Linked DNA regions of Tunicatimonas pelagia. The protein of the gene in region 1 interacts with the protein of each later gene in a pairwise test. Links are inferred from orthologs where the notes say so. Each region holds a gene or a part of one and is shown on either strand. Other genes may lie near its edges.

Evidence for each region.
Region 2: the proteins of lpdA (region 1) and P0M28_RS09350 interact in binary tests that used the Escherichia coli proteins (3 or more experiments, as listed by UniProt). The link is inferred for Tunicatimonas pelagia from one-to-one orthologs.

What each region holds. Positions count from the first base shown.
Region 1 is NZ_CP120683.1:3,217,273-3,232,501, forward strand. What follows is about bases 8,509-11,508. They hold lpdA (dihydrolipoyl dehydrogenase), read left to right. Parts: upstream 8,509-9,306; coding sequence 9,307-10,710; downstream 10,711-11,508. Other genes in these bases: P0M28_RS13810 (hypothetical protein), read right to left, coding at 8,509-9,091; P0M28_RS13820 (sigma factor-like helix-turn-helix DNA-binding protein), read left to right, coding at 10,989-11,508. Also shown: P0M28_RS13775 (multidrug DMT transporter permease), read right to left, coding at 1-98; P0M28_RS13780 (nucleoside hydrolase), read right to left, coding at 107-1,105; P0M28_RS13785 (peptidoglycan DD-metalloendopeptidase family protein), read right to left, coding at 1,234-2,589; P0M28_RS13790 (2-oxoglutarate dehydrogenase E1 component), read left to right, coding at 2,957-5,695; odhB (2-oxoglutarate dehydrogenase complex dihydrolipoyllysine-residue succinyltransferase), read left to right, coding at 5,708-7,327; P0M28_RS13800 (nuclear transport factor 2 family protein), read left to right, coding at 7,396-7,764; P0M28_RS13805 (DUF2490 domain-containing protein), read right to left, coding at 7,784-8,470; more of P0M28_RS13810, read right to left, coding at 8,471-8,508; more of P0M28_RS13820, read left to right, coding at 11,509-11,858; P0M28_RS13825 (hypothetical protein), read left to right, coding at 11,958-12,560; P0M28_RS13830 (serine hydrolase), read left to right, coding at 12,620-13,951; P0M28_RS13835 (C40 family peptidase), read left to right, coding at 14,067-15,212. UniProt on the Escherichia coli protein: Lipoamide dehydrogenase is a component of the glycine cleavage system as well as of the alpha-ketoacid dehydrogenase complexes.
Region 2 is NZ_CP120683.1:2,220,483-2,235,640, forward strand. What follows is about bases 7,452-10,380. They hold P0M28_RS09350 (ATP-dependent helicase), read left to right. Parts: upstream 7,452-7,754; coding sequence 7,755-10,007; downstream 10,008-10,380. Other genes in these bases: P0M28_RS09345 (immunoglobulin-like domain-containing protein), read right to left, coding at 7,452-7,580; P0M28_RS09355 (DUF4290 domain-containing protein), read left to right, coding at 10,275-10,380. Outside these bases: P0M28_RS09305 (ISKra4 family transposase), read left to right, coding at 523-1,983; P0M28_RS09310 (peroxiredoxin-like family protein), read left to right, coding at 2,037-2,567; P0M28_RS09315 (Ig-like domain-containing protein), read left to right, coding at 2,665-3,618; P0M28_RS09320 (transporter), read left to right, coding at 3,624-4,469; P0M28_RS09325 (dienelactone hydrolase family protein), read left to right, coding at 4,478-5,323; P0M28_RS09330 (hypothetical protein), read right to left, coding at 5,331-5,810; RadC family protein, read right to left, coding at 5,855-6,556; rpsT (30S ribosomal protein S20), read right to left, coding at 6,630-6,884; more of P0M28_RS09345, read right to left, coding at 7,041-7,451; more of P0M28_RS09355, read left to right, coding at 10,381-10,904; murA (UDP-N-acetylglucosamine 1-carboxyvinyltransferase), read left to right, coding at 10,908-12,233; P0M28_RS09365 (hypothetical protein), read right to left, coding at 12,252-12,473; single-stranded-DNA-specific exonuclease RecJ, read right to left, coding at 12,719-14,428; P0M28_RS09375 (hypothetical protein), read right to left, coding at 14,441-15,013. UniProt on the Escherichia coli protein: A helicase with DNA-dependent ATPase activity. Unwinds DNA duplexes with 3'-5' polarity. Translocates on single-stranded DNA with 3'-5' polarity. Initiates unwinding more efficiently from a nicked substrate than double-stranded DNA.

The DNA.
Region 1 (15,229 bases):
TGCGTTGCCAGCTTCTGCGTATTTGCCCAGGAACCCCAGCATAGCATGGTGATGATCAGCAGAATCACAGCTGTGGTATATGATTCAATAATAAGCATCTCGGAATTTATTTATTGCCCTTCGCTACTTGCACCTCAATTTTCCGAAACATGTCACCAAAGATTTTGTCTCGGTTCAGGTGAGTTACTACCCGATAAAGGTGACGACGATTATCAAAGCTGTAGGTTTTTTCATTGGTCAAAATAGGAGCAGGGCGTAGCTCAGTCTGAAACCAGTCGGGATTAACGGCGTAAGCGATGGCTGATATATCCCATACTACCTTTGACCAAGCGTATTCATCGGCATTGACTTCTTTAGGGTATTGGCTAAAGATTTCTAGCAAATAATCCCCAATGGCACCCTGTCCTTTTAAGTATTTCTCGGCTTCAGGAATTGACAGCAAGAGGTGCGAAGTGACGGGTTGGGTAGGGATCTGCACCAGCGGCACACCTGAATCAAACATCACCTTAGAAGATAGTACATCTTGCTGTAGGTTAAACTCGCTGGCGAACGGCCAATTTAGGCCTTTTCCACCGAGCCAAACTACCACGATTTTTTCTACGATACTAGGCTCCAGTAAAATAGCGGAAGCTACATTGGTGGGTGCGCCTAGTGTGAGAACATACAACGGCTCATCCGAACTTTTAGCCCGGTCAATTAGGTCTCGCGCGGCATCGCTTTCTACCGGCTCGTTATAATCAGTTAAAAACCGCTCAGAACCTCGGTAAACAAAACCATCAGCCGAAGTTTCGGTACGTTCCAGTAAGCGAAGAATTTCTTCGTAGCTTTTCTCCATACCTTCTCCGGCACTCTCAGACCGATGGTTTTTGAAGGGAGCCGCATAGATGGCTTCTACATTGAGTTGCTCCGGCGAGAAAAGAGCGTACACCACGGCAAATTGATCGTCAATTTCATTGTAGGTATCGGTATCAATCACCACCCGGAGGGGAGTCTCGGGAGGTGAAAGTCGTTCAATGCGCTGTTCTGCGGGAAGGTTTGAGTACTGCTGAGCGAAGATAGGAACACTTAGAAATAGCAGCCCTATCAATAGGCGAGAATATAACATTAGGGTTGTGTATTACGGGTAAACTCCAGCAATATACAAAAAAGACCGAAAGGAAGCTCTCATGAAGCTTTTCGGCCTTATTACTTTACTATTTATGAGCTCCCTCAAATAAGAAAGCCATCCGCTCCTTACAAACTTTGATCTCCCAGGTCTACGACTTGCAGGTTATTTTTAGCGTTAGCCAGGATAAACTGACGCTTAGGATAAGAAAGCTGATTGAGCCGATCTAGTAGCTCTAACATGTAGATATTGTAGTCTTCACGAAGCTCATCCCGGATAGGTTCCGAGGAAGGCATTTCTAAAGAAAGAGCGTCTACCGCTTTGCCGTTTTTCCAGATGCGATAATCGAGGTGAGGTCCGGTAGAGATTCCGGTGCTGCCTACGTAGCCAATTATATCTCCTTGTTGTACTCTTTTACCCGGACGAATCTCTTCACCGTATTTAGATAAGTGCATGTACCCGGTAGTGTAGGTTCCATTATGCTTAATTTTTACAAAATGCCCCGCGCCACCGCTGTAGTTTGCTTTGGTAACTACCCCATCTCCTACTGCTCGTACGGGGGTTCCGGTAGGTGCGGCGTAGTCAATACCGTAGTGAGGTCGCCGTACTTTCAGCACTGGGTGTAGGCGATTGTGAGAAAAGCGAGAGCTGATTCGGGAGTAGCGGAGCGGAGCTTTCAAAAAGGCTTTCCGCAGACTGTTTCCTTCTTCATCAAAATATTCTTCCTTCCCTTGCTGATCGTAGTAGAAAGCGTAGTAGTCTTCATCCGTTCGCTCGAAGTGAGCTGCCAGAATCTTACCTACCCCCACTTGTTCACCCCTAATCTGCACTTCTTCGTAAATTAGTTTGAAGCGATCTCCCTTCTGCACTTTAAATAAGTCGAGTTGCCAAGCGTATAGTTCGGCCATTGTAGCAGCTAACTCGGGCGAAGCTCCTCCATCCTGAAGAGTTTGATAAAGCGAATAATCGATAATACCCGTAAACTCTTTTACCAACGTATCAATTTCATGCTGCCCTTTGTAGATATTCACCGAGTCGGTCAGATCAAAGACTATGTACTCCAGATTCGACGGTTCATAGATAAAATATTGGGCTGTTGAAGCTGAATCTTCACTGCACAATAGTGTATAGTCCCGATTTTCCCGAATCTTCCGCACATCAAACACCTGACGGGATCGTTTGGCTAAGCGGTCAATAATTCCGTAAGATACGTTGTAGTTACGTAGTATCTGCGACAAAAACTGGTTTGGCTTGACGGTGGCTTCAACTACTTTAAAGCTATCTACCTCAATTCCGTACAGGAGATGGGGCTCAGATTTCACTGGCTCAGGAGGCACTATAGTTGCCTGTACCGCAACTGTGTCGGGCAATGCTGAAGATTCATCAGGAATTATTTCATCGGCAAAAAAGTAGTACACTCCCAGTACTCCCAGCGTGGGAACCAGCAGAGCCGATAGCTTTAGTAGGTACGCTCTTATTTTCAATTTATCCGTTATTTACAATTTCTAATTGAAATTATTATAAATTATCAGCATTCTATTAGCAGTTTTACAAAATGCGGTGAAAACTACGATTATTAAAATAATAATTCTTGAAAATTTTTATTATTTCCTACAAGGTCAGGAATATCTAAAAACTGTTTACTTATTCATATGGTTATTTTTTCTTTAGACTATTTTTTCTTCAACATTCATTCACAGAATATCTTAATAGCTGTTGGTTATCATACATCATCAATATCGACAAAAGAATCGTCGTAATTATCTGACATTCAATGATATTTGCATATGCAAATATGCGGTTTTTTCTCATCCTTTATATCTTCTATCTTTGACCAAATGAATTGACCCTATGGATAAATATTCGTACATCTCCAACGCGCACGCTAGCTACATTGACGAACTCTACCAGTCGTACCAACAAGACCCCGAGTCAGTAGATGAAAGCTGGCAGAAATTTTTTGAGGGTTTTAATTTTTCTCTGGAACGCTTCGGTAAAAATGGTGCTTCCTCTACTAATGGTACTGCTGTATCTCAGACTCCGGCTAATAAGGAGATTGGCGTAAAAAAACTAATTAGAAATTATCGCCGTCGGGGACACTTAGAGTCCGACACCAACCCAGTTCGTACTCGGCGCGATCGTCAGGCGCAACTTGGTATTGAGTACTACGGCCTTACTGAAGGTGACCTAAGTACTACCTTCGTGGCAGGTGAAGAAATAGGCATTGGCCCGGCCACGCTCCAAGAAATTATTGATACGCTTCGTAAGGCATACGTAAGCACCATTGGCTTTGAATATACCTACATTCGCGACCGGGAAGCAGTAGAATGGATGAAGAAACAAGCGGAGCAAACTCTGCTCACTCACTCTACTTCTGCCGAGGAGAAAAAGCGTACGCTTACGAAGCTTAACGAAGCGGTAGTCTTCGAAAACTTTTTGCATACCAAGTATCTCGGGCAAAAGCGATTTTCGCTGGAAGGAGGAGAAACGACCATTCCGGCACTAGACGGAATCATCAACCATGCTGCTGAATTTGGAGTAGAAGAAGTTGCTATCGGTATGGCTCACCGGGGGCGGCTAAATGTGCTTGCCAACATTATGGGTAAGACCTACGAGCAGATTTTTAATGAATTTGAGGGAGCGGCTGATCCGGATCAGTCGCACGGCGATGGCGATGTAAAGTATCACTTGGGGTACTCTAGCGACGTCACTACTCCCAGTGGAAAACACGTAAACTTAAAGCTAAACCCTAACCCTTCGCATTTGGAGGCGGTTGACCCGGTAGTAGAAGGGTTTGTTCGGGCAAAGGCCGATCGGCACTACGATAGTGACTATGACCGTATCTTACCCATCCTTATTCACGGTGATGCAGCCGTAGCTGGTCAAGGCATTGTGTATGAAGTAGCGCAAATGTCGCAACTGGAAGGATACTACACCGGAGGAACCATTCACTTTGTAATTAACAACCAAGTGGGTTTTACTACCGACTTTGACGATGCGCGTACCAGTGTTTACTGTACCGATGTAGCAAAGGTAATTGACAGTCCGGTAATGCACGTTAATGGCGATGATCCGGAAGCAGTATTATTCTGCGTGAAAACGGCGGTAGAGTTTCGGCAGAAATTTAACCGTGACGTGTTTATCGATATGGTATGCTACCGAAGGCACGGACACAACGAGAGCGATGAGCCTAAGTTTACCCAGCCATCGCTGTACAGCGTAATCTCTAAGCACCCTAACCCTCGCGAGGTGTACAACAAAAAACTGATTGAGCGGGGTGATGTAGATGCTGAGTTAGCTGAAAATATGGATAAAGAATTCCGCGGCCTGCTGCAAGATCGGCTTGATATGGTGAAGCAGCAACCATTGCCTTACACCTATCAGGCGGTAGAGCAAGAGTGGCGCGACTTACGAAGGGCTACGGCGGATGACTTTCACGAGTCGCCCTCAACCGGCATTTCTGCCGATGTAATCAACCAAGTAGCCGAAGCATTAACTACGCTGCCAGAAGGCTTTAAACCAATCCGCCAGATTGATAAGCAGTTTAAGCAGCGCAAAGAAATCTTCTTTAAGAAGAAAGAACTCAACTGGGCGGCAGCTGAGCTACTGGCTTATGGTTCTATTCTGGCCGAAGGAAAGATTGTACGTTTAGCCGGGCAAGACACCCAACGCGGTACATTTTCGCACCGCCACGCCGTAATTAACGATGCTGAAACCAACGAACCCTACAGCAGCTTAGACCATATTTCAGAAAATCAGGCTGACTTTCATATCTATAATTCGCTACTATCGGAGTACGGAGCACTGGGTTTTGAATTTGGGTACGCCATGACTAACCCCAACGCTTTGGTAATTTGGGAAGCCCAATTTGGTGATTTTGTCAATGGTGCTCAGGTGATGATTGACCAATTCATTACCACCTCCGAAACTAAGTGGCGAAGAATGACCGGTTTAGTCATGCTGCTGCCCCACGGCTACGAAGGCCAGGGTCCCGAGCATTCCAATGCGCGTCCCGAACGCTTCCTGCAACTCAGTGCTGACCTGAACATTGTGGTAGCCAATATCACTGAGCCGTCTAACTTCTTCCACGCATTACGCCGACAACTGGCTTGGCCGTTTCGTAAGCCACTTATCATTATGTCGCCTAAATCGTTGCTGCGTCACCCAAAAGTGGTATCACCGATAAAAGAATTTACCGAGGGCTCTTTCCGCGAAGTAATTGATGACCCTAACATCAAAACGCTGAAGTCCGTTAAAAAGGTGTTGGTCTGTACTGGTAAGGTTTACTACGATTTGCTGGAGCGTCAGGAACGTGAAAAGCGAAAAGACGTAGCCATTGTCCGGTTGGAGCAACTTCATCCGTTCCCAGAGAAGCAGTTTACCAAAGTGCTGATGCGTTACAAGAATGCTAAAGCGTACTGGGTGCAAGAAGAACCCGAAAATATGGGAGCATGGTCGTACTTATTACGTACGTATCGTCAAACTGAAATTGAACTAATATCTCGCAAGCCTAGCGCATCTCCGGCTACGGGCTACGGAAAGCTTCATACTAAAGAGCAAGAAGAAATTATTAACAAAGCATTCGCTTAGAAAACAAGTATTATGAGCCAGGAAATTAAAGTACCCACGGTAGGGGAGTCCATCACCGAGGTCACCATTGCCGAGTGGGTAAAGAATGATGGGGATTATGTGGAGATGGACGAAGTAATCGCCGAGTTAGAATCGGATAAGGCTACGTTTGAACTGAACGCGCCCCACGCCGGTACGCTTCAAACCAAAGCTAACGAAGGCGATACATTAGAGGTCGGAGCCATCATTTGCGAAATTGACCCCGACGGAAAATCTAACGGAAAATCCTCTGAGCCAAAAGAAGAGCAAAGCACCTCGGCTTCTGCCGAAGAGCCAGCTTCTGATAAAAGCGATAGCCCAAGTGCCACATCTTCTTCATCGGAAGCAAAAGCAACCGGGGAGGTAGTAGAAATGAAAATTCCGGCGGTAGGTGAGTCAATCACTGAGGTAGCTATCTCAGAGTGGCTGAAGAAGGATGGTGACTACGTAGGAATGGACGAAGTAATTGCTGAGATAGAATCAGATAAAGCCACGTTTGAGCTAACCGCCGAAGCCGCCGGCACCTTACAAATTGTAGCTGAAACCGGACAGACGCTGGAAATTGGTGCACTAGCTTGCCGTATTGAAGTAGGTGAGCCAGCGGCTACTGAGGCAAGCCCTTCCACGAACGATTCAGCAAGTACCGATAAGCCAGACGAAAAGTCTTCGTCAGCAGCAGCAGCTCCCAGTAATGGTCAGAGCTACGCTACAGGACATGCTTCTCCGGCGGCAGCCAAAATCCTCGCTGAAAAAGGGATTGATCCCAACGATGTGCAAGGCTCCGGTCGTGATGGCCGTATTACCAAAGAGGACGCAGTAGAAGCTAAGAAGGCCTCCCCTAAACCTGCTGACAAATCTCTTTCTAAACAGGAATCATCCGAAGAATCAGGTACTTCGTCCGCCCCTCAGGGTGAACGACAGCAACGTCGGGAGAAAATGTCTTCACTACGGAAAACCATTTCCCGCCGACTAGTAGCTGCCAAGAACGAAACCGCCATGCTTACCACTTTTAACGAAGTGGATATGAAGCCCGTGATGGACTTGCGGAAGAAGTACAAGGAAATGTTTAAGGAGAAGTACGAAGTTGGCTTAGGCTTTATGTCGTTCTTCACCAAGGCGGCTTGTCAGGCATTGCAAGAGTGGCCCGCTGTAAACGCCATGCTCGACGAAAATGAAATTGTCTACAACGACTACTGCGATGTATCCATTGCGGTTTCTTCCCCCAAAGGTTTAGTGGTTCCGGTAATTCGCAATGCCGAACAGCTTTCCTTTGACCAGGTGGAGAAAGAAGTAGTTCGCTTAGCCGTGAAGGCGCGTGACGGAAAATTGAGTATCGACGAAATGACCGGGGGAACGTTTACCATCACCAACGGTGGAATCTTCGGCTCTATGCTTTCTACCCCAATCATCAACCAACCACAGTCGGCTATTCTGGGTATGCACAATATTGTGCAACGTCCGGTAGCCGTCAATGGCGAGGTAGTAATTCGCCCGGTAATGTACGTAGCCCTATCTTACGATCACCGCATCGTCGATGGCCGGGAATCGGTGAGCTTTCTGTACCGGATTAAAGAACTGATTGAAGACCCAAATCGGTTGCTGTTGGGAATTTGATGGCAAAATTTGTTTGTATTATTGCGTTGTTTGCGCCTATCATTAGTTGTCAGACAAATCGTGAATCTATGGAGAAAGTTATTAACGACTATATCGAGGCGTACAATAGTTTTAATGTCCCAGGCATGACCGAACATCTAAGCGACGATGTAGTTTTCCAGAACGTTTCTGGGGGTGAATCAATACTAGAACTCACTGGAAAAGAAGCCTTTAAGGCGCAAGCAGAACAGGCCAAGAATCTATTCAAAAGTCGGAAGCAAACAATAGAAGACGTTCAAATTGTCGGCGATACCGCTGAAGTAACTGTTGACTATTTAGGCGTGCTAGCCCAAGACTTACCGAATGGACTATCTGCCGGGGATACGATACAGCTATCGGGGAAATCTATTTTTCACTTTGAAGATGGAAAAATCACCAAACTTCGGGACGAAAGTTGAGGCACTGTATCAATCACTCTTACAAATTAAAGTACCCTCCCACCTTGAACCACAAGCGCGTACGGAAACCCTCCGCAATATAGCGGTCGGTGCGGTAGTCGAATCCTGCTTCCAGCTTGGCTTTCCGGCTAAAGTAATGCCCTAGCGAAGTCACCAGCCGATTTTCAAATTCGCTATCGCCCCCCTGATACGCGTAAATTACCTCGTCCGACAGCAGTAAGTAGAACTCACCCGGCTCTAACGACTGACCGGAGAGCGGGATCTCGAACGACAGTCGATAGCGAGCGCGCAGTTCGGTGGCTTCGCTTGGGTGGTAGGTCTGGTCGGTACGCAGACGGTGGCCCAGACGAGAACTTCTCAGTCGCTGAACGTAGGCAATCTGCTGGATAGATCGATGGGTGTTAACTCCATCGCCGCCCTCGAGCCGATATTGGTAACCAACCGAGGCTTTCCAGAAGGGGTTGAAGGATGTGGTAACGAATCCCTGCAAATCAGTGCGATAGTGAAAATATTCCCAGCGTTCGTCTTCCGGGTTGCGGTTGTCGTAGCTTCGGTGCTGTGACTCTACCTTGAAGGTGAGCTTTACCCAATCGCTTACCGAACCAGTAAGGGACGCTTCAGGAAAGAAGCCAGTATTGACCACATTTTCCTGAGCCAAAGTACGAAGGGAAAGACACATCAATGTGCCCAGCAGTAGCCACTTCATCTAATATAGTAAGTTATCGGTTGGTCGCAGTATGATTCTTTTTCGCTCCTGCAACTGCCCTTGGCCATCAAATAGTCCTTCCCACAAAGCCTTACTTTGGCGGTTCTTACCGTAAAATTCTATTTCGTAACGATACGTCACTTCTTCGGCAGGCTCGCCTTGCACCACCGCACGTACTACCTCGGGCGAACCGGTAAGTTGTTGCTGAATTTTTCGGATGCGGTGCTTAATGTAAGTGGTATCAAGATAAGCTACTATTCCCTGGTGAGCAGCTTTCGGTAAGTCGCGCATCCTAACAATTATTTCAATGTCCTGAAGCACCCCGTCTTCGCCAAACTCCACACTGTGCCACGCCCCACGATGCCGCAATTTGGCCTCATAGCTGGTTTCACCCGATGACTTTTCCAGATACCAGCGAAGCCGAGGGGTTTGGCTATACGTTTCGTGAAGCCACGCTCGGGCTGCTGACGGCACCTGGGAAGAACTAACAGTGCGTTCTACCTCTATCTTGTCTTGAGCGAAAAGCGTAACATTAGCCAGTAGCAATAGAACACCGATGCTGTATTTTGCGAATAAGAATAGTAGGCTGGTCTTTACATAGAAATAGCCAAAAATTACCATGATTAAAAAATTCCGGTGAAGGTGTTAACGGTAGTGAAAAAAGCAAACGCTAAAAAATCGATTTAAGAGCAATAACATGATTTTTCGGGTTCTTTAAAAACCAAATGACCGGAAGGACTACTAAAAATGCGTTTACCCTTTCTAAACCTAGCATAATCATCCTCGTTTACTATCTTTGACACTGTTCGTAATCAACATTTAACCAAAAAACAGATATGGATTTTGATGTAACCGTTATCGGTTCTGGTCCGGGCGGATACGTAGCGGCCATTCGCTGTGCCCAACTCGGCATGAAAACCGCTATTGTAGAAAAGTATAAAGCATTGGGTGGTACCTGCCTCAATGTGGGATGTATTCCCTCCAAAGCTCTGTTAGACTCTACTGAGCATTTTCATAATGCCCAAGCGCATTTTGAGGAACACGGTATTGACCTAAAAGATTTGAAAGTAGATATGCCTCGCATGATTGATCGTAAGCGAGGAGTGGTGAAACAGACAACGGATGGCATTGATTTCTTGATGAAAAAAAACAAAATCACCGTCTACCACGGGATGGGTTCATTCAAGGATAAAACCACCATTGAGGTAAGGAAAGACGACGGAAAAACCGAAACCTTTACTTCTAAAAACACCATTATTGCGACCGGTTCCAAACCTTCTAGCTTACCGTCTGTTGAAATTGACAAAAAGCGGGTAATCACCAGCACCGAAGCATTAGAATTACAGAAGGTGCCTAAACACATGATTATTATCGGCGGAGGTTATATTGGTCTGGAACTAGGCTCGGTCTACGCCCGCTTGGGTTCCAAAATCACCGTGTTTGAATACATGGATCGAATTACTCCGCTTATTGATAAAACCCTTTCTAAAGAACTCACCAAAGTGCTGAAGAAACTGGACTTTGACTTTAAGCTCAAACATAAAGTGAGTTCCGTAAATAGTACATCTCGTCAGGTAACCGTTACGGCGGAAGACAGCAAGGGCGAAACGATAGAAGTGAAAGGCGATATTTGTTTAGTGAGTGTCGGTCGTCGTCCGTATACCGATGGATTAGGTTTGGATAATATTGGATTAGAAGTGAATAAGCAGGGCAAGGTTGAAGTAGACGATCATCTGAAGACCAAACTAGACAACATCTACGCTATTGGCGATGTAATTGATAAAGGCCCCATGTTGGCTCACAAAGCGGAAGAGGAAGGTGTATACGTAGCTGAACTGCTCGCCGGACAAAAGCCTCACCTGAATTACCTCCTAATCCCCAGTGTAATTTATACCTGGCCCGAAGTAGCCAGCGTAGGCTATACCGAAGAGCAGCTAAAGGAAGAAGGAAAGAAGTACAAAACCGGAACATTTCCCTTCAAAGCTTCCGGACGGGCTCGCGCCAGCATGGATACCGACGGACTAGTAAAAGTACTAGCCGATGCCGAAACCGACGAAATACTCGGAGTACACATGATTGGCCCCCGCGCCGCCGATATGATCGCCGAAGCTGTGGTTGCTATGGAATATCGTGCTTCCGCCGAGGACATCGCTCGCATGTCACACGCTCACCCAACATTCACTGAAGCAATGAAAGAAGCCAGCTTGGCTGCTACTGAGAATCGGGCGTTGCATATTTAGATTGTGTTAGGGTGTTCTAGTGTTTAGGTATTCTTGTGTTTAAGTGAGTACCATGATTTACTAGTTTGTTATCGGACAATGTAGAGGCATGTGACAAAAGGGGAGATTCAGAAAACTATAGATCTGTTAGTTTTGGAAAGACACAGTTTTCAAAATCGGATGTCTTAGTTTGATTGGGCTTTTTTTAGTATCAGTTATTATCGGAATTATCAGTATTGTGGGTTGGATAATAAACTGATAGACCTTGCCTCTACTTTAACACTGTCATACCACACACCATGTCGCCCGAGCAAACCAATAATCTATCTCACGTAGAGAACTATCGTCCGCAGCTGCTTAGCATCGCTTACAAACTACTGGGTAGTGTAGCCGATGCAGAAGATGTGGTACAGGATGCATTGCTAGATGTTGTGCAAAAAGTGCAGCAAGGAAAAGAAATAGAAAACATGGGAGGATACCTGGCAACCGCTACGGTACATACCTCCCTCAATCTGCTTAAAAAGCAACGGCGAGATCAGTATCCCGGCGTTTGGTTACCGGAACCCTACGAATGGTCGCATACTTTGGTAGAAGCCCAGCTAGATGTCCCCTACTCTTTTGTGTATTTGCTATCGGAGCTCAACCCTAAAGAGCGAGCGGTTTATCTATTACGCAAAAGCTTTGATTTGCCTTACGCTGACATTGCTGAGCAGTTGGATTTATCCGAATCGGCCTGCCGCAAACTGGAGCAACGCGCCCGCAAAAAGTTAGTTGAGACTGAGAAATTACAGATTGTCTCGCTAGAGCAGAAGCAACAACTGGTAGCCGCCTTTTTGCAGGCCACCCAGCAAGGCGATGTGTCAGCCCTAACCCGTTTGCTAAGGGAAGACATTGTGATTTACTCCGATGGAGGAGGGAAGAAAGTAGCAGCTACGCGCCCAATTATGGGACTCGATCGTTGTATCAAATTTATATTAGGCATCTATCAGAAGGAATCGTCAGCCACTTCGGTGCAATTTCGGTCTACTTCTCACGAGATCCGATTGCATATTTTTCAGCGGGGTCAGCTAGACACAGTTATCTTACTGGCCACTAAAAGCAACCAAATTCAGACGGTGTACTTACAACGTAATCCTGACAAGCTTTCCCGACTTACTGCCAATAAATGACATAGATGTATTGCGACAGCAGGTATATTGAGAAAAAGAAATTCTCTCTTTTGTCCCAAAACACCTTGCTGAATTGTCATAACTATAAACAAAATAGCTATGATCAAACGCATTCACTACATTTCAGGACTCACTATCGCCTCATTTGTGGGGATACACTTGCTTAATCACGTCTTGATTTTATTCGGCGAGACGGTTCATATCGCCTTTATGGAAGCTACTCGAGTGGTTTATCGCCACTGGCTGATAGAAAGTTTACTGTTGTTGGCCGTACTTACGCAAATCATATCTGGCCTCCGGTTGGCTACCGGTAAGCGTAAATCATTGATTGACTCCTACGATCGTTGGCAGGTGTACAGTGGTGGGTACCTGTCCTTCTTTTTGCTGATCCATGTAAGTGCTGTACTGGTGGGTCGCTATTATTTTACGGTAGACACCAATTTGTACTACGGTGCGGCCGGACTTAATACCTATCCCGATTGGTTGTTTTTCGTCCCCTACTACGGCTTGGCCATCGTTGCCTTCTTTATCCACGTTGCCACCATTCACTACCGTAAAATGCGACAGCTTCGTTCTCACCACGACCCCTCTCGGCAAGCACTAGTAATTATAATGTTAGGGGTACTACTAGCAATTATTATTCTGGTCGGGATGATTGGCATTACTATTCCGTCGGAGTATCAGAAATTGGGTGTACGATAATTTATGTCAACTTTATCTAAAATATACTAGCTTTGAGGCATCGCTCACTTAATAGGGTTATGATGCAAACACCTCTAGCGAAGTTTTGGGTATTTTTTTACTTAAGTCTACTATTTTTTGGCTGCCAATCATCGGAAACTGCTGAAACTGTAGAAGAATTGGCTCCTTCCCAGTACGTAGATTCGGCCAATTTAATTTACCAAATTCTGGCCGAGCGGGAAAACCCAATTCTTGACTCAGTCATCAATCATCCAGAAAATTTTGAGTTGCAGATTTTTTATACCCAGATTGATCGTGATTCGGCTAACCAACCCTCATTTACTTCGCACTACTACGGTATTGATACCAATAATTACTTTTATCCGGCGAGCACAGTGAAGATGCCCGCTGCCTTTCTGGCATTGGAAAAACTGAATGAGCTGGAAGTCGACGGGCTGACCAAATACTCCACCATGCTTACCGATAGCGCGTCGGATGGGCAAACGAGAGTGACAGAAGACACTACTTCCGAAAGTGGAATGCCATCGGTAGCGCACTACATCAAGAAGATATTTTTGGTGAGTGATAATGATGCTTTCAATCGGCTGTACGAATTTCTGGGACAAGAATACCTCAATGACCAACTGCACGAAAAGGGCTACGATCAGTTACACATCATTCATCGGTTAGCGATTTTCAATACTCCCGAACAGAATCGCCGGACGAATCCAGTTTCCTTTTACAATAACGCGAACATTCTGTACCAGCAAGATCTCACCGAGAGCAGTCGCGACTTCCGGGTGCAGACTCAGAACCTCCGCAAAGGTGTGGGTTTTATGCGGAACGATTCGCTGATTAACGAACCGAAGGATTTCAGTCAGAATAACTTCATCGCAGCGCGCACTTTGCAGGATATGCTGAAAGCCGTCATCTTTCCTGATGCCGTGCCCGAAGGTCAGCAATTTAATCTTACCGAAGACGACTACCAATTCTTGTACCGCTATATGTCGCAATTGCCGTCCGAGACTACCTTTCCCAACTACGTTGCCGATACCACCGAAGATTACTACGACAGTTACGTCAAATTCTTTTTATTCGGCGATACCAAAGAATCACTACCTAAAAACATTCGCATCTTCAATAAAATTGGGATGGCCTACGGCTACCTGACTGATAATGCCTACGTGGTAGACTTTGAGAGCAAGACCGAGTTTTTGCTGACGGCGGTAATTTATGTGAACGAGAACCAGATTCTGAACGACGGTGTTTACGAGTACGACGAAGTGGGCATCCCATTTCTGGCCGAACTAGGCCGAGCCGTCTTTGAGTATGAACTCGCCCGCGAACGACCCAACCTTCCCAATTTAAGTAGATACCAAGTGACGTATGATAAAAGTAACGAAGCTATGTAGTTATCTCTCTGCTGGGGGTTACACTTTCTCGTCATCGCGAACAAATGTGAAGCGATCTCACACTTCGATAACAGTTGTCAGAACCCACCTGCTTACTTCTGTGGTTCTCTGTAGCATGATAGCCGCCTGCTCTGAACCTGGACCATCTCTGAGTGAACGTGCTCTTCCTATCATCGACAGCGTTAAGACTAAGTACGCTCCAGATAAGCGGGTAGCATTGTTTGCTATCGAACCAATAGAAAAAGGCAACACGCTCATTCTGCGGGGTGAAACCGATCAGCCTACAGCTAAACAACAACTATTCGCGGCCTTAGATACTACCGAAATTATATATCAAGATAGTATTAATATGCTGCCTGAAACGTCGCTAGACGATGATACTTTGGGCGTAGTTTCCATTTCAGTCGCCAATATCCGTTCTCAACCCAAACATTCGGGTGAGTTGGCTACTCAGGCTACGATGGGCACCCCGCTGCGAATCTTGAAAAAACAGGGTGATTGGCACTTGGTGCAGACTCCTGATAAGTACATTAGTTGGATGCAAGGCAGTTTTCGACCCATGAATGCCGATACTTTTCAGACTTGGCAGGAAGCCGATAAAATTATTTACACTAATCCCTACGGATTTGCCTATCTGGATGAAAACATGGAGCATACCGTTGCTGACCTGGTGATGGGCAATATCATGGAGGTAAAAGATGAAAACCAAAGCGTGTACTGGGTGGAATTACCCGACGGACGGGAAGCCTACGTGAAACGAAATGAAGCAGTTATGCTGGATGACTGGCTCGCCGAGGTCAAAGCTACGGAAGAGTCGGTAGTGGAAACCGCCTTTCAGTTGATGGGCGTACCTTACCTCTGGGGTGGCACTTCAGCTAAAGGAGTGGATTGTAGCGGCTATACCAAAACCATCTACTTTATGAACGGTAAAGTGCTTCCCCGCGATGCTTCCCAGCAGGTACATGCCGGAGAATTAGTTGACGAAAACAAAAGCTTTAAAAACCTCCTTCCCGGCGATTTACTCTTCTTCGGACGGGCGGCTACCGATAGCACTCGCGAACGAGTGACTCACGTAGGTATGTGGATTGGCAACGATGAGTTCATTCACGCCCCCGGTCTAGAAGCTCACGTAAAAATTAGCAGTATCGATCCCGCATCAGACCACTACGACGAATTTAACCTAAACCGCTACCTCCGCACCAAACGTATGCTCACCAGCGACCGCGACATTCTGACCCTAAAGGATGTGAAGTTGTTCTAGTTTTTGTATCTTTCTTA
Region 2 (15,158 bases), 1.0 Mb from region 1 along the record:
GCAAAGAGACATAGATGTTACAACATTGAAGTTTAAACATCGTGTCAATAATTAAGAACCACCCATCCTTGACAAAACTGATGTTCAACCTTTAATTTCTATGTAAATGTCATTACCTCTTCAAGAAGGTCAGTTAGCAAGACTGGCGTTTGGATGAGACTATGCAAAATTTGACTGAGCCAGAAGTCAAAGTGCTTAACAAACTGCTCGCTCGCCTCCGCCAAAATTCCTAACGGCACTTTTCCGAAAGTCAAGCTACTACCTTAAAACTATCTGAGTAAGATTCTGACTTACCATCTTCAGTTATCCATTACCAACTCTCAACTGATATCATGTTACTACAAAACGAATTAGATGCTCGGCAGGCCGACTTTAACCACAAAGCACCGGAAACGACGAAAAAGGCTTACCAGCGCGGAATAGATTTGAGTGTATAACGAATTGGGTGCAGAGGAAAAGCGAGTGGGAATGCAGAGATTCCCTTAATTTTGAGGTCTTCAACCACCATCAAAAAAACTCGCTATGGAAGTAAAGGAAGCAAAAATCAACCAGATAAGACAACACTTAGATCAGATAATAGCCCAAATGGATGCCCGAAGTAAAGAAGGAATGAGAATTCATCAGGTAGAGCGGTCTTTGTTTACCAGTTTATTGCAGTTAGGTTTTCAACTGTTAGAATACTACATTTTGAGTATACAACAGGTAGTCGCTGTTCAGGGGGTTCCCGTTGATCGTGCAGGGGAAAAGATGAAGAACACCGGGCTGCGTAGTCGGCCTTACCGAAGCATTTTTGGCCCGTTATCCATTGCCCGCCCCAAGTATTACTCAACCACTGGTAAGAGCTATTACCGGCTGGACGAAGCGTTGGGCTTACCCAAGAGCAACTATTCTTACGTATTGGATGATTGGTTAGGGTATGGGGCCACCGAGATGGACTTTGCCCAAAGTGCTGAGCAGTTGGAGCGCATCTTAGGTCATCCCCTAAGGGGTATGCAAAGCCAACGGTGTAGTTACAGGCTTTGCGAGCAAGTAAAAGACTTTTATGAGCAACAAGCCTGGGAAAACATAGAAGATGGTACTCATTTGAGCGTAGGCTTTGACGGTAAGGGGGTGCCCATTCGTCGCAGCGAAACTCAGCGAGCTGAGGAAAGTACGGCGGTTCGTCTGAGCAAAGGACAGAAGAAGGGGGTCAAAAAAGAAGCCACAGTAAGCCTGAGCAGTTCGTTTACCCCGCGGCCCCGGCAGGCTCAAGAACTCTTAGAGAGCTTGTTTTGCCCTACCCATGAGCCGCAGAAGCCCGATGGAGGGCATACCTGGCACGAGCACAAGCATCTACGAGCCTTTCTCTCAGACAAGGTAGGGGCCATCCGCTACGGGGTGGAAAACCTACTTCGGCGCGATGCTAGTGCAAAAAAGCCGATCATCGTTTTGATAGACGGTGACCGAGCCTTAGAAAAAGCAGTTCGGCAAGTGGTAGAAGAAAAGAAAGTTACCCATCGGGTAGAGGCCTACGTACTGGATTTTATTCACTTGCTAGAGTACGTTTGGAAGGTGGCTAACGCTCATTGGGGGGAGAAGCATCCCAATCGTTTTGCTTGGGTGAGAAGCCAAGCCGCCTTGTTACTAGACAGCCAGCATGATGAGGTACGACAGCAATGGCAAGTTATCTTGCAACAGGCTACCTTGTCTCAATACAAGCGTGACACTGTCCAACGAGCCATCACCTACCTGACCAACCATCAGCATATGGTAGATTACAAAACCTATCTACAGCTAGGATTTCCTATCACCACCGGAGCGGTGGAAAGTGCCTGTGGACATTTTGTAAAGAGCCGTATGGAGAGAAACGGCATGCATTGGGGAAAACAAGGTGCGCAGAATATGCTCAACCTACGAGCCGTCAGAAAGAACGGCGATTGGGACAACTACCTACAAACAGTAGTCAAACACGAACAACAAGCTCTTTACCAAAAAGCTGCCTGAGTTACACCCTTTTTGTTATACACTCAATAGATTTAGTAGTTAATAGCGGCATATTGCAGCAGGCCCGACAGGAAGGCGACACCGCTGTCGACTTTACCTTACCTAACGCCCGGGGACAGTCGATGAGCCTGAAAGAGTACTTGCAAGAAGGGCCAGTAGTACTAACTTGGTACCGAGGTGGCTGGTGTCCTTACTGTAATATTACCTTGCGGGCATTGCAGCAAGCATTACCCGAATTCAAAGCTAAAGGAGCCAATTTATTAGCCCTTACTCCCGAATTACCCGATAAATCGCTGAGCACTCAGGAGAAAAACGAGTTGGAATTTGAAGTGCTTACTGACCAAGCTAATGAGGTTGTCCGAAAGTACGGCTTAGTCTTTAAACTCACGCCCGAAGTAAGCGAATTGTACAAGAAGAACTTCAGCTTAGCGGAGTATAACGGAAACGATAGCGATGAACTCCCGCTGGCCGCTACCTACGTAATCGATAAACAGGGAATAATTCGGTACGCTTTTCTGGATGCCGAATACCGCCACCGAGCCGAACCCCAAGAGATTATTGAGGTGCTTAAATCTATCCAATAGAAATCTAGTATATCTTTTCTGCTTCCTATCGGCTTTTGTCCGCTGCTTGACCTTCTTTGAAAAAGCTGCTCTCGTACTTTACCAGAAAGAATGGAAAATGGTCAAAACACGTCATATCTTTAGCTGGCTTTTACTGGCTGCTCTACTTGTTCGGTGCATTGGTACCGATGTAGTAGACGATGCTAATGACATTTTTCCGGTAATCATCCAACCCCCCGCACAGAATTCGCTACTGGTAGGTGAAACACTAACGCTGGCTGCCGAACGTCAGACTACGGGTGGCGAAACCATTCCGACGGAATCGTTTACCTGGATCAGCTCCAATCCGGATGTAGCTTCGGTAGGTCCGCAGGGTGCCGTAGAGGCAATTGCTGCCGGGCAAACCCGCATTACTGCCACCGTAGGCAACTCCACCAGCGAACCCTGGCTGCTCACGGTGGTAGCTAACCAAGAAGAGGTAGCCCAAATATCAGTGACGGCCGAACGAACGAGTCTGGAAGTGGGAGAAACACTGCAACTAGCAGCAATGGCCAGAAACGTGTCGGGCGAACTTATGTCCGATCAAATGTTTCGCTGGCAAAGCACCGACGAAAGTGTGGTGACTGTAGATGATGCCGGACTGTTAACGGCTGTCGGGAACGGATCGGCGGAAATAGTGGCTCGAATAGATGAGGTTGAAAGCACACCCTTCTCAGTAATCGTTGGGGCAACCGCTCGCATGGGTACTTTTCAAGGGGTTGGTAGTTACGATGCCAAAGGAATGGGGACTCTCAGTCTGAACGAAGATGGCGAACTTATTCTCACGACCAGCGAGGATTTTGAAACCGAATTTGCAGCGGGTACTTTTTTGTACTTGGCTAACAGCACCGCAGGCGATACCGTCGCTGTGCAAGGAGTGGAGATTGCTGATATTTCCGATAATCTGAGCGGAGCCCAGACCTTCAATATTAGTGACATCAACGAAAATATTGAACTGGATACGTACCGCTATATCATCATTCTTTGTAAACCCTTCCGAATCACTTTTGGTCTGGCCGATTTAGACGCGTAATAACTATGAAATCCATTCGCATACTCTTACTCATTAGCGTGTTTATCCTTCCATCGGTAGTTTTGGCTGGAGGGGGTTGGACGCAACCTCTCAAATCGGGATACTTTAAGCTAGGGCAGAATTTTATTATTGCTAATCAGTTTTATCAGCCTGACGGTGAAATAGTAGATATTACCACTGTTAGCCTTTATACCACCAGTGCCTATTTAGAATACGGATTTACCAGTCGACTGACCGGCACCCTTTACGTTCCCTTTTTCGTGCGTAGCACGCTAAATGAAGTAGAATACACTTCGGGGCGTCCGTCTGATCCCGGTGACGTGGTGAATAGCATCGGGGATACCGATATTGGCCTCAAGTACGGGCTGTTACAAAACGGTCCGGTGGTGCTAGCGGTAGGTCTCACCTTAGGTTTACCTTTAGGCGAAACTGAGGGTGGGGAAACCGGGCTTTTGCAAACTGGCGATGGTGAGTTTAATCAACTTCTTACATTAGAAGCGAGTCGTGCCCTCGGGAATTTCTACGCTACGGCTCTGGTCGGATTTAATAATCGTACTAGGGATTTCTCCGATGAATTTCGCTACGGACTCGAGATTGGTCGCTCCTGGAACGACCGCTGGATTACCCAACTACGATTTTATGGAGTAGAATCGTTTATGAACGGAGATACTGAAGATGGGGGAGGAAACAGTATTTTTGCTAATAACTTAGAGTTTCTAGCGATTACCCCCGAAGTTGCTTACAACATTCGTGATAATTTCGGAGTTATCGTTAATGCTGGGTTTGCTGCATTTGGACGGCGAATACTGGCCAATCCTAACTACGGCGTAGGTTTGTTCTACACATTCTAATCATTCTGATGAAGTACTTCTCATTTTTCTTGCTAACTATCTTATTCACTCAAACCGTTTGGGCCCAAGAAGGTATCACCGTTTGTGGTTCGTCTGATGCCGAAAATACCGAACTGTTTGCTTCCTTAGCCGATGATCCTACCTTTCGGGGAAAGCATGATTTGGTGAAGTATACTCACGAAAATGCGCGGGGCGAAGAAATCACGTTTGCTACGCCCGACGGGCAGCAAGGAACTGCCTATTATTTGGAAGCCAAAGAAGAATCTAATCAATATTTGTTGGTCATACATGAATGGTGGGGACTCAACAGCCACATTAAGCGAGAAGCCGACAAGCTGCATAAAGACTTAGATAACGTCCACGTGATGGCACTAGACATCTACGACGGGAAAGTGGCTACCACTCGGGAATTAGCCCAAAAATATATGCAATCGGTATCTACCGATCGAGCCAACGCAATTATTAACGGAGCGATCGGGCACGCAGGGGAAAATGCCGAAATTGCTACCATCGGTTGGTGCTTTGGCGGTGGCTGGTCGTTGCAGTCTACCATTTTAGCCAATGAGCAAGCTATTGGCTGCGTGATGTATTACGGCATGCCCGTACAGGATATGGCGCAGATTAAAGAGATTGAGACTGATGTACTTGGTATTTTTGCGGAGTACGACGGCTATATCACCCCGCAGGTAGTAGAAGAGTTTGAGCAGAAGATGAAAGAAGCCGATAAAAAGATTACCGTCCACATGTACGAGGCCGATCACGGCTTTGCCAACCCCAGTGGCTCCCGCTACGACGAAGATGCTGCTCGGGATGCGTACGATAAAACGTTAGCTTTCTTGAAGGAACGTTTGTAATTTCCTGCTAAGCCGCTTCCTGTTTTGCTTGAGCAATGCGTTCATTCAGTGCTTGAGTAGTAAGATCTATTTTCTTGTGCCGAAAAAAGTAATTCAGTGACCCTAAAAAATAGAAAGAATCACCTAAATACGGATGTTCTTCTAGTAAATGTACTTGGTGTACGCCGTTCAGCGTTTTCAATTCTACTTTTCGTACCTCGCTGAGCGGAATGATAATATCGTATTTATCTTTCACTAACAGGTGGTCATCGTTCCAAATGACATTACGGTAGCGTTTGAATCTGACAAGCGCGAGAATCAAAATAACAATAAGCGGTATCCAACCACCAATGAATGTAATCGCATCCAATAGATTTTCAGGCGGATCAGTAAGGAAAAGCCAAGTTACAGCCAATACGATCAGAGCGACTCCGGCGCAGGCAAAAATTTTAAACGTAAGTAAGTGACGGCTACTAATTCGTAGGGGAAACTGTAGTTGTTTTTTCATTAGAGAGCAAAATATGCTTCCTAACTTAGAGAAATCAGAACATTTTACAAAATCCCTTCATCAGCAAAGCTTAGATAACTCTGGTCAGTAAAAATAATGTGGTCCAGCACGGGTAAATCCAGATGCTTCCCCGCTTCCTTGAGTTTGCGGGTAAGATGAATATCCGCTTCGCTGGGTTTTAGATTACCCGACGGATGATTATGCACTAGCACAATAGAACTGGCTAGTTTCTCCAGTGCCTCTTTGAAAATCGTTTTGGGGTCGGCTACGGTACCGCTCACTCCGCCTTGACTGATGCAGTGGGTGTTAATGACCATATTGGCGCGGTTGAGCAAAATAATCCAGAATTGCTCTACGGGCTGATCGAGCAGATAAGGCTGCATAATGCGGTAGGCATCTTCCGAGCTTAGAATTTTTTCCCGCTTCACCGGTTCGCTGCCCTTACGTCTTCTTCCCAATTCCAACGCACTTACAATGCTAATGGCTTTGGCCTCACCAATACCGGGAAATTTCTTTAAATCGGCTACCGATAGTTTAGCCAGTTCGTGCAGATTGTGATTAACGCTGTGCAGAATAATTTTTGCTACGTCTACCGCACTCTTATCGCGGGTGCCCGAACCAATCAAAATGGCAATTAGCTCTGCGTCCGACAAAGCCGCTCGGCCCTTCAGCAACAGTTTTTCTCGGGGACGGTCTTCTTCGGCCCAGCTTAATATTCCTCGCTCTCGCAAATGAGTTTCTTTCATAGTGAGACGAAGAAAATAAAAAAGCCTTACGCTTGCTAAGCATAAGGCTCATCTATATGATGTATGTACTTTTTTACGATAATTGGTTTACGTACTTCGCCAAGTGCGACTTCCGATGCGCCGCTTTGTTTTTATGAATAATATTTTTCTTAGCCAACTTGTCAATCATTCCGGCTACTTCTTTGTACAGCTTTTCAGCTTCAGCCTTATCGGTTGTGTTTTCTAACCGCTTAATAAAGGTTCGAGTAGTTTTTAACTGGTAGCGGTTACGAAGCCGCCGGGTTTCGCTAGAACGAATTCGCTTAAGTGCTGACTGGTGATTTGCCATAATTATCTTAATGTATTTATCTCTGTTTGCCCTAGGAAACAGAAAAAAATTTTCTTTAGTTTAAAAGGACTGCAAATTTAGAAATATTTCTAAAAAATACCAACCCTCAGGAAATGATTGATGAATGATGACAAATGATTAATGGACATAAAGCAATCACTCATTAATCATTATCTCAGAGTAGAGTTCATATTCGTCGTATTCGTACTCTCTAATTTTCACCGAATAACCTTTCCTAATTCGGTACTTTCCGGGTTCGTAACGATAACCGTCTATTGGTAGATGAATATCAAAGTCGATAGATGAGCCTTTTTTAAAAATATAGCCTAGATCGTTAAAAAATCTATCGCCAGGGACTTTGCGCCACTCCTGGCTCTCTAGCTTCTCAATGGTGTAACGTTCACCCGTCATAATTTCTTCGTACTGATTATTGGTAATGGTTAGCATAATAGGCTGATCGAGTTCAGAGCGTTTGACAGTATCCCGATTAATTCTCATGAAAACGGTATCCTCTAAATAATTCGCTTCATCAGTCTCAGCCATTTCTTCCTTCTTAGCTCGGTTCTCCGCTGCGGTTGAATCAGCACTTGAAGAATCTCCCATTGCGTTATCTAATGGCTTTTTTTCCGCATTCTGATTACAGGAAAGCAGTAAACAGATAAATAACAAAGTCAGAAAACTCGGTTTAGTATACATTCACGACAGGTTAATATGTCTAGGGTGATAGTACAGATATTTTAGCCAATATTCTATCATTCTGGCGAATTTTCTTGTCTACTACTAACGTTCAAAATCTGCGCTTCGGTCTTCGTTTTCCGGTTTCCGGTCTCCATTTTTTATTGTACCTTGCGTAGCTAAGCCTGACCGTGTATGGATTATTTAGACAGTTTGAACGAACCGCAACGCGAGGCGGTCATTAATACCGAAGGGCCGAGCCTCATTATTGCCGGGGCCGGCTCGGGAAAGACTCGCGTACTTACTTACCGCATTGCCTATCTGATTCAAAAGAAAGGGATAGATCCGTTCAGTATTCTGTCGCTAACCTTCACTAATAAAGCGGCTAAAGAAATGCGCGACCGCATTGAGCGCGTGGTAGGCACGGAAGCCCGCAACCTCTGGATGGGCACCTTTCACTCCGTATTTGCCCGTATTTTGCGAGCCGAAGCAAGCAAGTTAGGTTACCACAGCAACTTTACGATTTACGATACCGACGACTCTAAAACCCTCATCAAAAATATTCTTAAAGAAGTAGGACTGGATGATAAGGTGTATAAACCGAACGTGGTGTTTAACCGAATTTCCAGTGCTAAGAATCGTTTAGTTTCTTGGCGGGCTTATCAGGACAATCCTTCTATTCGGGCGGAAGATGAGGCGGCGGCTAAACCCCAAATGGCGAAGCTCTACCGGCTGTACGTGGAGCGTTGCTTTAAGTCGGATGCGATGGACTTTGACGACCTGCTCTTTAATACCAACGTGCTGTTTCGCGAGCATCTGGATGTGCTAAACAAGTATCAACAGCGCTTTCGCTACGTACTAGTAGATGAGTTTCAGGATACCAACGTTTCCCAGTATTTGATTACCAAGAAGCTAGCCGCGGTTCGTCGTAATATTTCGGTGGTGGGAGATGATGCCCAGAGCATCTACGCTTTTCGAGGAGCGGATATTCAGAACATTCTCAATTTTCAGAAAGACTTTTCTGAGGCTCAAGTATTTAAGCTGGAACAAAACTACCGTTCTACCCAAAACATTATCAACGCGGCTAACTCAGTCATTGCCCGCAACAAAGCCCAGCTCAAGAAGCACATCTGGACAGCTAACGATACCGGCGACTTAGTAGAGGTGATTAAAGCTACTTCCGATCAGGAGGAAGGACGACTCGTAGCCTATTCTATTTTCGAGACAAAGAGCAATGAGAATGCCCGCTACCGCGATTTTGTGATTCTGTACCGCACCAACAGCCAGTCGCGGGCAATGGAAGAAGCCCTCCGCAAACGAAATATCAAGTATAAAGTAGTAGGCGGACTTTCGTTCTACCAGCGCAAAGAAATTAAAGACCTAATCGCCTACATGCGCTACGCCATCAACTCTAATGATGAGCAAGCCTTCCGACGCATTGTGAACCTACCCAAGCGAGGCATTGGCTCCACGTCGGTGGATAAAGTGATTGTAACGGCCTACGAAAACGGTTACAACATCTGGGATGTACTGCAACAATCGGGTGAATTTTTTCCCGGTCGGCTGGGCAACGCTTTAACCCAATTTACCGATATGGTTAAGGGCTTTCGGTTAGAAGTAGCCCGAAAAGATGCTTTCGATGCTGCTTCCCATATCGCCAAGGGTTCGGGACTGCTGCGAGAGTTGTACGAAGATAAGACGGTAGAAGGCTTAAGCCGCTACGAGAACGTACAGGAATTACTGAACGCCATTAAGGAGTTTGTGGATGACCCTGAAGTGGAAGACAAAAGTTTGAACGCCTTTCTACAGGAGGTAGCCCTACTCACGTCTTCCGATCAGGACAAAGATGATGATCCGGATAAAGTAACGCTGATGACCATCCACATGGCTAAGGGCTTAGAGTTTCCTTACGTATATGTGGTGGGGATGGAAGAAGACTTGTTTCCTTCGCAGATGATGCTGGCCAGTCGGCAGGACCTGGAAGAAGAACGGCGCCTGTTTTACGTGGCCATTACCCGATCCATGAAAAAGCTAACGCTATCCTACGCCCTCACCCGCTATCGCTTCGGTCGGTTGAAAAACTGCGAACCCAGTCGCTTTTTAGAAGAGATTGATCCGGCCTACATGATGGTAAACAAAGAGTTGGGTTCTCGCTCGCCCGTAGGGGACACCAAGCACGCCCGCGTACTGCTCAACAGCATTCAGCGCGATCGGCAAAGAACATCTACCCAACAGAAAAGTAATTACAAAGCCTCACCTGACTTTGCCCCTAGCGATACTAGTCAGCTCACATCGGGCATGAAAGTAGAGCACCCTAAGTTCGGATTTGGCCGGGTAGATAATATCGATCATCAAGGTGCCAACCGAAAGGCTAAAGTTATTTTTGATGATTTTGGCGAAAAAACATTATTACTTAGTTTTGCCAAACTGAAGATTCACGAAGAGTAGATAGGATATCATTCAGCAATTTTTACATAAAAATCCGTTTTCTTCGTTATCTTAGCAGCGCACATCTAACCGAATAACTGCTTTAGCATCGGTAATCTATTATTTATATTCAGATTTATCTTGTCATTTCTTCAAAATTGCTTGACAATCTGTACTAGTAACATTCTAAATTTTGCTACCAATTTGAGTTCGCGTAACTCATACGATTCGGAGTGCTGATACCGAAAAGCTACCTAACTTTCAACTATTCATTGTCAATTAATTCCTATGTTAGAATACAATTCCAGCCGGACCGATATTATTTTGAAAGAATACGGCCGCAACGTACAAAAACTCGCCAATTATCTATCCACCATAGAAGATGGTGAAGAGCGAACCCGCTATGCCTACACGCTGATTGAGTTAATGCGTCAGCTAAACCCTAGCGTGAAAGAAAATAATGAGACTACGCAGAAACTGTGGGATGACTTGTTCATCATGACCAACTTTACTCTAGATGTAGATGCGCCTTATCCATCGCCCGAAGTGGATATACTCACCAAAAAACCCGACCGAGTTCCCTATAGCACCGAGCCGGTTCGCTACCGCCACTACGGAAAAAACTTGGAAAAACTGGTTCAGCAGGCCGGAGAGCTAGAAGATGCCGAAGAAAAAAAAGCAGCAACTATCTACTTGGGTAAGCTGATGAAAACATTTTATGGCACCTGGAACCGGGAAAATATAGACGACGAAATTATTCTTCGCGATATGAAAAAGATGTCGAGGGGTAAGCTGAGTATTTCCGAAGAAGAAGTAAAAGAGAAAGGCCTGTTCGAGATAAACCAGCCCAAAACCCGAAATAACAATAACAACAATAATAATAAGGGCCGACGAAATAATCATCGGCGAAAACGATAGCAAATGGCATTTTTCAAAATTGAAGGCGGACACGCTCTGAAGGGCGAAATTATTCCGCAGGGGGCAAAGAATGAATCTTTGCAGATATTATGCGCGGTGCTACTCACCCCTGAGCCGGTTACCATCCACAAAGTACCCAACATCCGCGATGTTAATAAGCTGATTGAACTGCTAGGTTCAATGGGAGTAGAAGTAGAGAAGCTGGATGAGGAATCGTACCGCTTTACGGCTAAAAACGTAGATATTAACTATCTGAATACTCCCGAATATAAACAGCAAGCCGCTTCATTACGCGGCTCCATTATGGTGATGGGTCCTCTACTCGCTCGCTTTGGCGAAGCCTCGCTACCTAAACCCGGAGGTGATAAAATTGGTCGCCGTCGTTTGGATACGCACTTTTTGGGCTTCGAGAAGCTAGGAGCCAAATTCAACTACGATACCCAAGATAGTTACTACACTATTGATGCCTCGAATCTGAAAGGCACCTACATGCTGTTGGATGAGGCCAGCGTAACCGGCACGGCTAATATTGTAATGGCCGCTAGCATGGCCGAGGGCGAAACAACCATCTACAATGCTGCTTGCGAACCCTACTTGCAGCAGCTCTGCGAAATGCTAAACCGCATGGGAGCTAAGATTTCAGGCGTAGGCTCTAACTTGCTTAGAATTGAGGGCGTTTCTTCACTGAAGGGTACGGAGCATACTATGCTACCCGACATGATTGAGGTGGGAAGCTTCATTGGTTTAGCCGCCATGACTGGCTCAGACATCACCATTAAAGGAGCCGGAGTTCATCAACTGGGAGTTATTCCCGCTACCTTCCGCAAGCTGGGAATCAATTTTGATGTGAATGGCAATGATATTCACGTCTACGATAACGAGCACTACGAAATAGACACGTTCATTGATGGCTCCATCATGACTATTGCCGATGCCCCCTGGCCCGGACTGACTCCCGATTTGCTGAGTATTATTTTGGTGGTGGCTACTCAAGCTAAGGGTACGGTGCTTATTCATCAGAAGATGTTTGAGAGCCGTTTGTTTTTTGTGGATAAACTCATTGATATGGGAGCGCAGATCATTCTTTGCGACCCGCACCGCGCTACCGTTATTGGTTTAGACCGTTCCCAGTCGTTGCGGGGGTTGTCAATGACTTCGCCCGATATTCGCGCCGGAGTTTCTCTACTAATTGCTGCCCTTTCGGCCGAAGGAGAAAGCCTGATCTATAATATTGAGCAGATTGATCGGGGCTACCAAAACATTCACCAGCGGCTGCAAAACCTGGGTGCCCAGGTAGAACGCTACGATAGTGCGGTGTTCACCAAATAATCTGCTAGAGAAAGCTGCTTAGTTCAAAAGTATTTTTCTGAGCTTAGCAAATGCATCGTAAGAGAGATGTAACTGACCAGTACTTGGTGCACTAGCTCCATTTTTCTTCTCGAAAAATCCGTACTTAATCTCGTCAATTAATACCTGACCTTCATCATTTTCGTAGATCTGGCTACCACCTGAGATCACTCTTCCGTGTACTCGTTCCTGGCGGCTTAGAGCCTTTACAATTTTTTTCATGGTAGTATAATTAGAGGGCGTTTAATTATTATTAACCTCAATATTTGCTCCTACAAGGGCCAGCTTCTCGGTAATCTCTCGCGAAAACTTAGTCAGTTCTTACATCAGGGGTAAGAATGAGGTGGGGAACAAAACTGTTGAGGGCAATGCTAATTTGATGTCTAACTTATAGATAAACCGCTGAAAAGAAAAATAAATTCTTCTTTCATTCACCAGAAGTACAATTAACTATCATGGTAAATGAACTACTGCTCATCCATTAACTGAAGATCTTTTATTTCCAGTTGTAAGGTAGTTTTGCCATTGTAATGATTCTCAGTTACGGAATACGCCATTTTGAATGGCTGATTCTTCTGCACAAGATCATACAAATGGGGCATCCGGAAGCCAATGGCATTTAGCGGGGCGCAACCGTTTTGGCAAACCTCAAGCTTCAGGTGTTGCTCTCGTAATAAACGAGCTTGGTTGGCAATATGCAGATTTTCACTGACAAACACCGGACGCATATTGCCGGGGCCAAAGGGAGCCATCTGCCGAATAATATTATACAATTTGGGAGTCACCTCCGTAAGCGAAATCATCATATCTACCGGAACCTGCGGCACCCTTTGCTCTTCGGTAATGCGCTCGGCAACAGCCTGCTCAAACCGCTCCCGAAATTTTGATACATTTTCTACCTTCAACGTTAGCCCTGCTGCACTGGCATGACCACCAAACTGCTCTAGCAAATCAGCGCAGGCAGCAATTGCATCATGTACATCAAACCCTTCTACCGAACGAGCCGAGCCAGTAGCTTTTCCGTTCGATTCGGTAAGAATAATGGTAGGACGATAATGCTTCTCGATACAGCGCGAGGCCACTATGCCGACTACTCCTTTGTGCCAGTCTTGATTAAACAAGACCGTGCTCCGCGCCTCCTTCAACTGCTGGTCGGCTTTAATCATACTCAGTGCCTGATCGGTAATACTACTATCGAAGTGGCGACGTTCGGCATTCTTCTGATGCAACGCATCGGCGTACTGAAAGGCTTTTTCCTCATCTTGTTCCAACATTAGTCGCAAAGCAGCATCGGCGTGACCAATGCGTCCGGCCGCGTTGATACGCGGAGCAAAACCAAAGACAACCTTTTCAATAGTTAATGGTGGTTTTATTCCGGCTACTTGTATCAATGCTTGCCAGGCTGGGCGAGGTCGTTGGTTGATTTCCTGAATTCCGCCGTAGGCCAACAGGCGGTTCTCGCCCGTAATTGGTACAATATCCGCCCCAATGGCAATGGCTACAAAATCTAGCAAACGGTACAATGGCTCCAACGATTGTTCAGTCTGCTGGCAAAATCCTTGTAACAACTTAAAGCCTACTCCGCAGCCACACAGCTCTTTGTAAGGATACTTACACCCTGCTTGTTTAGGATTTAAAATAGCGTGGGCCGGAGGCAGCTCATTACCCGGACGGTGATGGTCGCAAACAATACAGTCAATATTCTGCTTACGGGCTTTGTTAATTAACTTAACCGCCCGAATACCACAATCAAGCGTAATAAGTAGGGCTACCTCATTCTCCACCGCTCGTTGAATACCGCGCTCCGATACGCCGTACCCTTCTTGGTAACGGTCAGGAATATAATAATCTACTTTATCGTAAATTTCGCGAAGAAAATAATATACCAATGCTACCGAACAGGTGCCATCTACATCGTAGTCGCCGTACACTAAAATCTTCTCCTCTCGGTGCATGGCCAATACTAGCCGACGTACAGCATGATCCATATCTTTCATCAGGAACGGATCGTGTAACTGGTCTAGATCCGGCCGAAAAAAGTCTTTGGCCTGGTCGTACGAACTCACTCCTCGCTGAGCCAGTAGGGTAGCTAGTGTAGCCGGCACACGAATATCAGTAGTGAGCTTCTCAATAGTCTGCTGGTCTGGTATTTCCTGCAACACCCACTTCTTTCGCATAATATTCTACTATTACTGCTTAATAAACTGGAACCGATACTCAATAGTAAAATCTTCTATATCATTAGGTAGTTCGTCAACCCCCAAGGCCTGTAGGTTAACATCAGCACGATTAATAGAGAATAGTAGGGAAATTTGCTGGTTAGTTAGTGATTCTATAACCATATTTAGCTGATTGAGTCCCAACTCATTCGCAACATCTAAACTGATTGTTTCTTCATTATCGCTAAGCGACCAGGTTCCGCTATCAGTCCCATCTGGGCTAGCAAACGTATAATCGTTGTTATCAGCAAAGCTAACCGTAGTTCCGGCAGGAAATACCACATTGGCTGCATCCTCCAGGTCTTGATCTAACTCGGCCACTTCGGGAATGAGAAGTGCAACAGTTTGAACATTGTCTCGGCCTATCTCTCCATTAATACCATTAATCCTTACTCGGTAATCTACCAATTCACCCGACTGAATTTCCCAGGTGCCGATGAGCATATCGCGACGGTCAGCATCTTCATCATCATCGGTACAGGCAGTGAGGGTAACTGCTATTACTAGGAACGAATAGTGTATCTTACTAATAAATGAATTCATAAGTCGGTTATATTATTTGGTAAAAGTAACTATAAAATCAATCTGATAGTGCACCATCTTAACTTTTGGATGGCTACGAACTGTAGGTATAATGAAAAAGTGGGGGGAATATTATAAAAAGAAAAGCGTACATTCAGGTTAGCCT